2 regions of the Cupriavidus sp. GW821-FHT02F09 genome follow, and region 2 is predicted to be linked to the other one. Evidence: riboswitches for the same ligand, from Rfam matches in the RefSeq annotation. Region 2 holds a riboswitch; the other holds the start of a gene.
What was found. A riboswitch is a leader RNA that binds a small molecule or an ion and turns the genes downstream of it on or off. The one in region 2 is predicted to bind ZMP and ZTP.
Positions count from the first base shown of each region.

Region 1: linked by a shared signal. The riboswitch ahead of glyA (serine hydroxymethyltransferase) and the one ahead of AC07XB_RS01370 (LysE family translocator) in region 2 are both predicted to bind ZMP and ZTP.

Region 1 covers NZ_JBWKVH010000005.1:94,410-98,615, forward strand. Annotated here, with positions in the region: gene AC07XB_RS07845 (GspH/FimT family pseudopilin) at 1-311, opposite strand, end outside; gene nrdR (transcriptional regulator NrdR) at 440-907, opposite strand; gene glyA (serine hydroxymethyltransferase) at 1,066-2,313, opposite strand; ZMP/ZTP riboswitch at 2,436-2,538, opposite strand; gene ybgC (tol-pal system-associated acyl-CoA thioesterase) at 2,700-3,104, shown strand; gene tolQ (protein TolQ) at 3,101-3,784, shown strand; gene tolR (protein TolR) at 3,827-4,206, shown strand, end outside.
Region 2 covers NZ_JBWKVH010000001.1:252,460-256,665, forward strand. Annotated here, with positions in the region: gene AC07XB_RS01360 (Bug family tripartite tricarboxylate transporter substrate binding protein) at 1-451, opposite strand, end outside; gene AC07XB_RS01365 (LacI family DNA-binding transcriptional regulator) at 743-1,762, shown strand; gene AC07XB_RS01370 (LysE family translocator) at 1,886-2,518, opposite strand; ZMP/ZTP riboswitch at 2,539-2,622, opposite strand; gene AC07XB_RS01375 (LysR family transcriptional regulator) at 2,752-3,705, opposite strand; gene AC07XB_RS01380 (nuclear transport factor 2 family protein) at 4,026-4,206, shown strand, end outside.

The sequences.
Region 1 (4,206 bases), on a different contig from region 2:
ATCAGATTGGATGATTCCGTCGTCATCCTGCTGCGATGGATGAAGGCGCTGAAGTTCGGAACTGCTGCTGCCGCCAGGATGGCGAGAACCGAAAGCGCCACCATCAGCTCGATGAGAGTGAAGCCGGCTTGCCGAGTGGCGCGTAGCGCAGAGGGGAGGGGGGAGAGGTTGGCAGCGCGCCGGAGGGCGTAGGGGCGTGAATCGGCCAACGCTGCCCATGCACTGCGCAGCGCTTTCCCCGGTGCCCACGATAGCCTGGTGCGCACAAGTGCAACCAAGCCCGCTGCCGCAAGGCAGGAAGGCTGACCCATGTTCGACTCCCGTCCGAAAACTGTTTTTTTTCTTGTTGGCGTATTTCGCCTCTCCGGGCGAGTCCACCGTACCTTCCGTTTTTATATAGGAAGGTAGTGCAGATTAAACAACTTTCCTTGGAAGTCTGCTACCCCTTCCGTGGGGTAGACGCCGAAAACTCATCCAGCATGTCGCGGAATTCCGACACATCCTCAAAACTCCGATACACCGAAGCAAACCGGATATAAGCAATTTTGTCCAACCGGCGCAGCTCGCGCATGACCAGTTCCCCGACCTGGCTGCTGGGGATTTCCTTCTCGCCGAGGGCGAGCAGTTTCTCTTCGATGCGGGTGATGGAGGCGTCGATGGCTTCGGCCGAGACCGGGCGCTTGCGCAGGGCGAGGCGCATCGAGTCTTTCAGCTTGTCGCGGGTATAGTCCGCGCGGGAGCCGTTTTTCTTGACGATGGCGGGGAAGAACAGCTCGATCCGCTCATAGGTGGTGAAGCGGCGGTCGCAGGATTCACAGCGGCGGCGGCGGCGCACCGTATCGCCTTCTTCCGACATGCGCGTGTCCAGGACCTGGGTGTTGGAGTGAGCGCAAAAAGGGCATTTCATGCCTGACCACCTCGAAGTATGAGCCGGGGCGCGTGCCGCGCAGGCAGCGTTTTGTCATTCTGTGTCGCGCCGGGCTGGGTTGGCAAGGCCCGCCGCAGGCGCGGCGCGCGCCGCGGCGGGGCTGCCGGCCACCCGCGCGTGGCGGGTGGCGCTGGGCTTTAGCCGTAGACCGGGAAACGCTTGGTCAGGGCTGCCACTTGCTCGCGCACGCGCGCGATGTTGGCCAGGTCGTGCGGGTTTTCCAGCACGTCGGCGACGAGGTTGGCCACCAGGCGGGCTTCTTCTTCCTTGAAGCCGCGGGTGGTCATTGCCGGCGAGCCCAGGCGGATGCCCGAGGTGACGAACGGCTTTTCCGGGTCGTTGGGGATGGCGTTCTTGTTGACGGTGATGTGTGCTTCGCCCAGGACCTTTTCGGCTTCCTTGCCGGTGATCTGCATCGCGCGCAGGTCGACCAGCATGACGTGGCTTTCGGTGCGGCCGGAGACGATGCGCAGGCCGCGCTCGATCAGGGTTTCGGCCAACACGCGGGCGTTCTTGACCACTTGCTGCTGGTAGGTCTTGAACTCGGGCGACAGGGCTTCCTTGAACGCGACTGCCTTGCCGGCGATCACGTGCATCAGGGGGCCGCCCTGGATGCCGGGGAAGATGGCCGAGTTGATGGCCTTCTCATGCTCGGCCTTCATCAGGATCACGCCACCGCGCGGGCCGCGCAGGCTCTTGTGGGTGGTGGTGGTGACGAAGTCGGCGTGCGGCACCGGGTTGGGGTACTCGCCGGCGGCGATCAGGCCGGCGTAGTGGGCCATGTCGACCATGAACAGGGCGCCGATGGACTTGGCTACCTTGGAGATGCGTTCGAAGTCGATGCGCAGGGCGAAGGCCGAGGCGCCGGCGATGATCAGCTTGGGCTTCTTTTCCTGCGCCAGCTTTTCCAGTGCGTCGTAGTCGATGTCTTCGTTGGCGTCCAGGCCGTAGCTGACCACGTTGAACCATTTGCCGCTCATGTTGAGCGCCATGCCGTGGGTCAGGTGGCCGCCTTCGGCCAGGCTCATGCCCATGATGGTGTCACCCGGCTTCAGGGCGGCGAAGAACACGCCCTGGTTGGCCTGCGAGCCGGAATTGGGCTGCACGTTGGCGGCTTCGGCGCCGAACAGTTGCTTGACGCGGTCGATGGCCAGCTGCTCCACGACGTCGACGTACTCGCAGCCACCGTAGTAGCGCTTGCCGGGATAGCCTTCGGCGTACTTGTTGGTCAGTTGCGAGCCTTGCGCGGCCATCACGGCCGGCGAGGTGTAGTTTTCCGAGGCGATCAGCTCGATGTGCTCTTCCTGGCGCTGGTCTTCCTTCTGGATGGCGGCAAAAAGCTCGGGGTCGATCTGGTCGATCGTATAGCGGCTGCGTTCGAACATGGCGAAAACTCGTCTGAAAAAAGGGGAATTCCGAATGGCTTCGGGGTAGGGCGCGCGGGGAAGGCACAGGCGACCGGCGCTGGACGCGTTAGCTATCCGGCGCAGGGCGCACCCTGCTTCCCATTCGCTGCCCAGGCGAGCGGCAGGCGCTTGAAACATCGCGCCAGAGAACTTTGCGCTTCCTCGTGGTAGTGCCCACTGACTTCGCCAGTCGCGCAAGATGGAATGGTTGGCGGCAGTTTAACGCGAGGCGCTGGCCCGCTGCAAGACGGTGCTGCGGGGCCAAAGACCGAAAGTCAATGCCTTGTCCGTCAGGTAATGTAATTGTTGTAATGTCGGGCAAGGGTTTACACCGGGTCGGGCTGGCTGCCGTTACAATCGCGGCCATGAGCAACAATGTGTGGGCCTTGCGGGTGTACTGGGAAGACACCGACGCGGGCGGCGTAGTGTTCTACGCCAATTACCTCAAGTTCTTCGAGCGCGCCCGTACCGAGTGGCTGCGCTCGCTTGGCATCGAACAGCAAGCGCTGGCCGATGAGTCGGGCGTCGTCTTCATCGTCAGAAGCACGGCGGTGGACTACAATGCCCCCGCCCGTCTGGACGACTTGCTTGAGATCCGGACACAGATTGAACGGGTTGGCCCGGCGTCGGTCCAATTCGCCCAAGAAGCTTGGCGTGGTGAGCAATTGCTGGCTACTGGCGCCATCCGGGTTGGGTGTGTTGATCGTAGCACATTTCGCCCGACTCCCATTCCCGCTCCCGTCCTTGCAACCATCAAGACCGCTCGATGAATCCCGTGACCGTCACGCAAGACCTGTCGATCATTTCGCTGGTGCTGCACGCCAGTGTGCTGGCACAGGCCGTCATGGCCCTGCTGCTGGTGATGTCCCTGTTCTCGTGGACATATATTTTCCGCAAGCATTTCTCCCTGCGCGCCGCGCGGACCCAGACCGAGGGGTTCGAGCGCGACTTCTGGGCCGGCGGCGACCTGCAGGCCCTGTACCAGAGCGCAGCCAACAATCGTCACAACACAGGCGCGCTGGAACGGATCTTTGAGTCCGGCATGGGCGAGTACCTGAAGGCGCGCGAGCGCAACAATGACGCCGGCGCGCTGCTCGATGCCGCACGGCGTGCGATGCGCGCGGCCTATCAGCGTGAGATGGATGTGATGGAGTCGCATCTTCCGTTTCTGGCGTCGGTAGGTTCGGTCAGCCCGTACATCGGCTTGTTCGGCACCGTATGGGGGATCATGAACGCCTTCCGCGGCTTGTCAAATGTGCAGCAGGCAACGCTTGCGGCCGTGGCGCCCGGCATTGCGGAGGCGCTGGTCGCCACCGCTATCGGCCTGTTCGCGGCGATTCCGGCGGTCATTGCCTACAACCGCTACGCCACCGAAGTGGATCGCCTAGCCATCCGCTTCGAGAGCTTCATGGAAGAGTTCCTGAACATCCTGCAACGGCAGACCCGCTAAAGCGCCGAAGCCACCAACGTCTTCGGTCAAGGAGAACCAGCAATGGCAGCGATACAGCGCCGTGGCGGCTCGCGCCGCCGGGCCAGTGCCGACATCAACGTCGTGCCTTACATTGACGTGATGCTGGTGCTGCTCGTCATTTTCATGGTGGCGGCACCGATCGTGAATCCCGCCGTGGTTGACCTGCCCAGCGTGGCCAACGCCACCCAGCAGCAAAAGGCCCCCCCCATTGTCGTGACCGTGCATGAGGACGGCGCACTGACCGCGCGCGGCAAGGATAACGCCGGCAACAGCTTTGAGCGCAAGCTCGACAAGCAGGGCCTGATCGACTTCGTGCATCAGCGCCAGAACGAGAATCCCGATCAGCCGGTGGTGATCGCCGCCGACCGCTCGGTCAAGTACGAGGCCGTGCTGGACGTCAT
Region 2 (4,206 bases):
CCGGGTTGCGCTTGGCCAGCGCGATCAACTCCTTCACATTGCGTGCCGGCAACGTCGGGTTGACGACCAATACATTGGCACCGGAGGAGACCAGGGCCACAGGCTGGAAGTCCTTCTTTGGGTCGTAGGGAAGGTTGGCGTATAGCGTCGGGTTGATGCCGTGGGTGCCGATCGTGCCCAGCAGCAAGGTGTAGCCGTCCGCCGGTGCATTGGCGACGGCGGCCGCGCCGATGTTTCCGCCCGCACCGGCGCGGTTCTCCACCAGCACCGGCTGCCCGAGGCTTTGCGTGAGCTGCTGGCTGAGCAGCCGTCCGAAAATGTCCGCAGTGCCACCGGGCGGGAACGGCACTACCAGGCGAATTGGCCGTGAGGGATAGGTTTCGGCCAGTACCGGCCCCGCCGTGTGCAGGGCGAGCGCGGCCGCGACCACACAGATCAGTCTGTGAAGCATGGGATGTCTCCGTTGTCGTTGTGATTGCCAGCGGCATGCTCCGGACGGAGCCGCGCCAGGCTTACTGCGCTTCGCCTGGCCTGCCGCTCAGGGATCCACACGTGGCCTCGCCCGTAAAGTCGGCGCCAGGGGGGGGCGGCGAGAGGGCGCGAAGGACGGTCTTGCTGCATGGGATAGTTTGGCGCTGTCTGGGTTAGGTGAGCGGAAATGTGAAAACGATTTCCGTTTGTGCTAACTTAGCAGGCAACAAATTTGGCGTCCAACTGTGGAACGTTTTCATTAGGGAAGACCATGACGCAAAGGATTTCCGTCAGGGATGTGGCTGAGGCGGCGGGGGTTTCCATTGGCAGCGTGTCGCGGGTGCTGAACGGCACCGGCTATGCCAGCCAGGCGCTGCGAGCCCGGGTGCATGCGGCTGTGGAGGCACTGAACTATGAACCCAGCTTTGCCGCCCGCCACCTGCGCACCGGGCGTAGCAAGACGGTCGGCTACCTGGTTTCGAACATCGGCAACCCGCTGCTGGCGGCGCATTTCAGCGAAGTCGAGAAGCATATGCAGGCCGCCGGGTACTCCATGTTGGTCGGCAATACACTGGACCAGCCACGGCGCGACCGCGAACTGGTTGCGCTGTTCGAGACCCGCCGGCTAGAGGGCATCATTGCCGCGCCGAGCCTGGAGAGCGCGGACCCCGCCGACAGCCTGTTCAGCGGCTGCAGCTTACCGGTGGTGATTCTGGATCGGGAAACGCCGCTACCAATGGACGCGGTCTATTTGGACCATCGTAGCGGTGTGAAGCAGGCAATGGCGTATCTGATTTCATTGGGTCACCGCCGTATCGCGTTGTTCGGGCCCGGCGAGCACATTCGTCCAGGGCGCGAAAAGCTGCTCGGCTACCGGGATGCCCTTGCGGAGGCAGGTTTGGTGTTCGACCCGGCACTAGTCTGTATGTCACGCTCGGCGATCGATTCGTCACGCACCCAAATGGCGACCATGCTCGCTCTTTCCGCACCCCCCACTGCAATCATCGGCCTAGGAACGCGCCTGCTCTCCGGAGCCATTTATGTTGCGCGCAAGGCGGGGCTGGATATTCCCAGAGACCTTTCGGTGATCGGCATCGGTACGCCGGAGACGCTAGAGTTGATGTATCCCCCGCTAACCACGCTACGCTTTGACATCGAGCGTGCCGCGCAGGCCGCCGCACATCTGATGCTTGACCGCTTGGCCGGGGAGGGGGGGAGGCAACCGCGTAGCGTGAATGTGCCGCTTGACCTGGTTCTGGGTGAGTCGTGCGCCCCGGCAGCGCCCAGGTAGGCCAGTGGGCTGCACATGCGCCAGTTCGACGCTCGGGGCACCTTCCTGCAGGTTCACGATGGCCTGCTCAGGGCCACGGACGTTGGCCGCCGGCTGATGCGCCGGCGTATTGGCAAGGTGTTGCTATTTCTTGGATTCGTATGCCATCCGCACCGCCAGACCTGTCAGAACGCTTCCCATCAGCCAGCGCTGCACCAATAGCCACTGCGGGCGTCCTGACAGGAAGGTAGATATCGATCCGGCCGTCACGATGATCAGTGCATTCACAGCGAGGCTGATCGAAATCTGAACGCCGCCGAGCGCCAGCGACTGGGTAAGAACGCTGCCGTGTCCTTCCGTAATAAATTGGGGAAGCAGAGACAGATACATGACGGCGATTTTTGGATTCGCCAGGTTGGTGATAAACCCCATGCTGAAGAGCTTCCTTGGGGTATCGACCGGCAGGTCGCGCACTGCAAATGCGGACCGTCCGCCCGGTTTGACCGCTTGCCAGGCAAGATATAGAAGGTACAAAGCGCCGCCAAAGCGAAGCGTATCGTAGGCGTAAGGTACCGCAAATACGAAGGCCGTAATTCCGAATGCCGCGCAGAGCATGTAGAACACAAAGCCCAGAGCAACGCCGCCCAATGAAATGAGGCCTGCGCGTCTACCTTGGCAAATTGAGCGGGAAATTAGATAAATCATGTTCGGCCCCGGCGTTAAAACCATTCCCAACGCCACAAGAGCAAACATGAGCAACTGTGCAAAATCAGGCATAACCCATCTCCAAGGATAGTAGGTAATGCCCAGGCGCGCGGCGGCTAGCAACCTCACGCTCCCCGATAGTGCCCTATCTGTATGCGCCAGTCACATGAGTGCAGAAATCATAGCACAGGAGAAAATACTTTAGGCTCGGAGGCGCCGTGGTCTTGCGCTGACAGACAACCAGCCAACCTGGGACGATCACTGGCGTCCGTCGGACTGAGATCGGCCATCGAAGAAAGAGGAAATTACCTTCTGCGGTGCCCGGATGATTCCCCATCCATAGACGTCTCTGCGCTCCACTGCGCCGCGGTGAGTCTGGAGATGAAGAAATCGGCCAACGCACTCACCTTCGCGGGCCGCGCGCGGGCAGTGGGCGTGACGAAATACAAACCACCTTCAGGCAAGCGCCAATCGGTCAAAACGGGCTCGAGCTGTTTGTCCCGGAAATACTGCGTCGCGACAAACTCAGGAAGCTCGGTGATGGCAAGTCCAGCGAGGACCGTGGGCAGCAATGCCTCCACGCTCGTTCCTCGCAACGCTCCGGTTGGTGTGACGGTGCATTCCTCGCCACTTTCATGGGTAAATCGCCAGACGTCGCGCTTACTCCTGTTGGTGTAGGTAAGGCACTGGTGGGCGCCAAGGTCTTGCGGGTGCTGAGGATGGCCATGGTGAGACAGATAGGCTGGAGATGCCACGACAAATCGCCGCACAGGTGCAATGAGACGTGCGACGAGTGACGAGTCTTCCATGATGGCGATGCGCAGGGCGGCGTCAAAGCCATCGCCAATCAGATCAGTCTGTGCGTCCGTGAGATGAAGTTCGACGGAAATATCCGGATAGGTCCGAAAGAACTCGGGCAACAGCGGAGCCACCCAGCGAGCACCAAAGGAGAGCGGCGCCGCGAGCTTTACGAGACCACGTGGCCGGCTTGACGTCTCACGTGCGAAATCCTCCGCTTCCTCAGCCTCCGCGTAGATTCTCGCCGCTCGCTCGGCAAGCGTGTGGCCATAGTCCGTGAGTGCAAGTCGTCGGGAGGTGCGGTTGAACAGTCGACCTCCCAGCCGTTCTTCAAGACGGGTAACGGCCCTGGAGACCGTGGCGACCGAGACCCCCATGGCAGTTGCCGCCGCAGCGAACGAGCCTTCTTCGGCAACTTTCGCGAACATCGCGAGCCCTTCGAAATCCGGTAGTTTTGACATCGACAATCCTGCAACGATGGTTTTCATTCATTTCTATTTCGAAAATTAGCATGACGTCATAGATTTGTCTCGTCGCACCACTCGTCGCACTTACTCGTCGCACCACGCCACCCAGGAGATAGATCATGGTACGCAGACTCGAAGGACAGTTAGCCGTCATCACCGCCGTCACGAAGACCTTGGCCCTCGCTCAGTAGCGCGGCACCACATCCCGCATCTTCCTGAAGCAGCTGCTACAGGAAATGGACATGCAAGAGACTTAAGAGATTTCCACCCCATGCGACCGCAAAGGTCCACAGTCATCGATTAAGGAGTGTGTTATGAATGACCGTACCCATGAACTGCTTGATCGCAACCTCCAGGAGGTCTTCGGCGAAGGCGACGCAGCGCGTCGTCGCGCGGCGATCGAGGCGCTCTATACCGAGGACTGCGTGCTCTACGTGCCTACGGGTGTATTCGTTGGGCACGATGCTCTCGACAAATTCGCGGGGGATCTTCGCG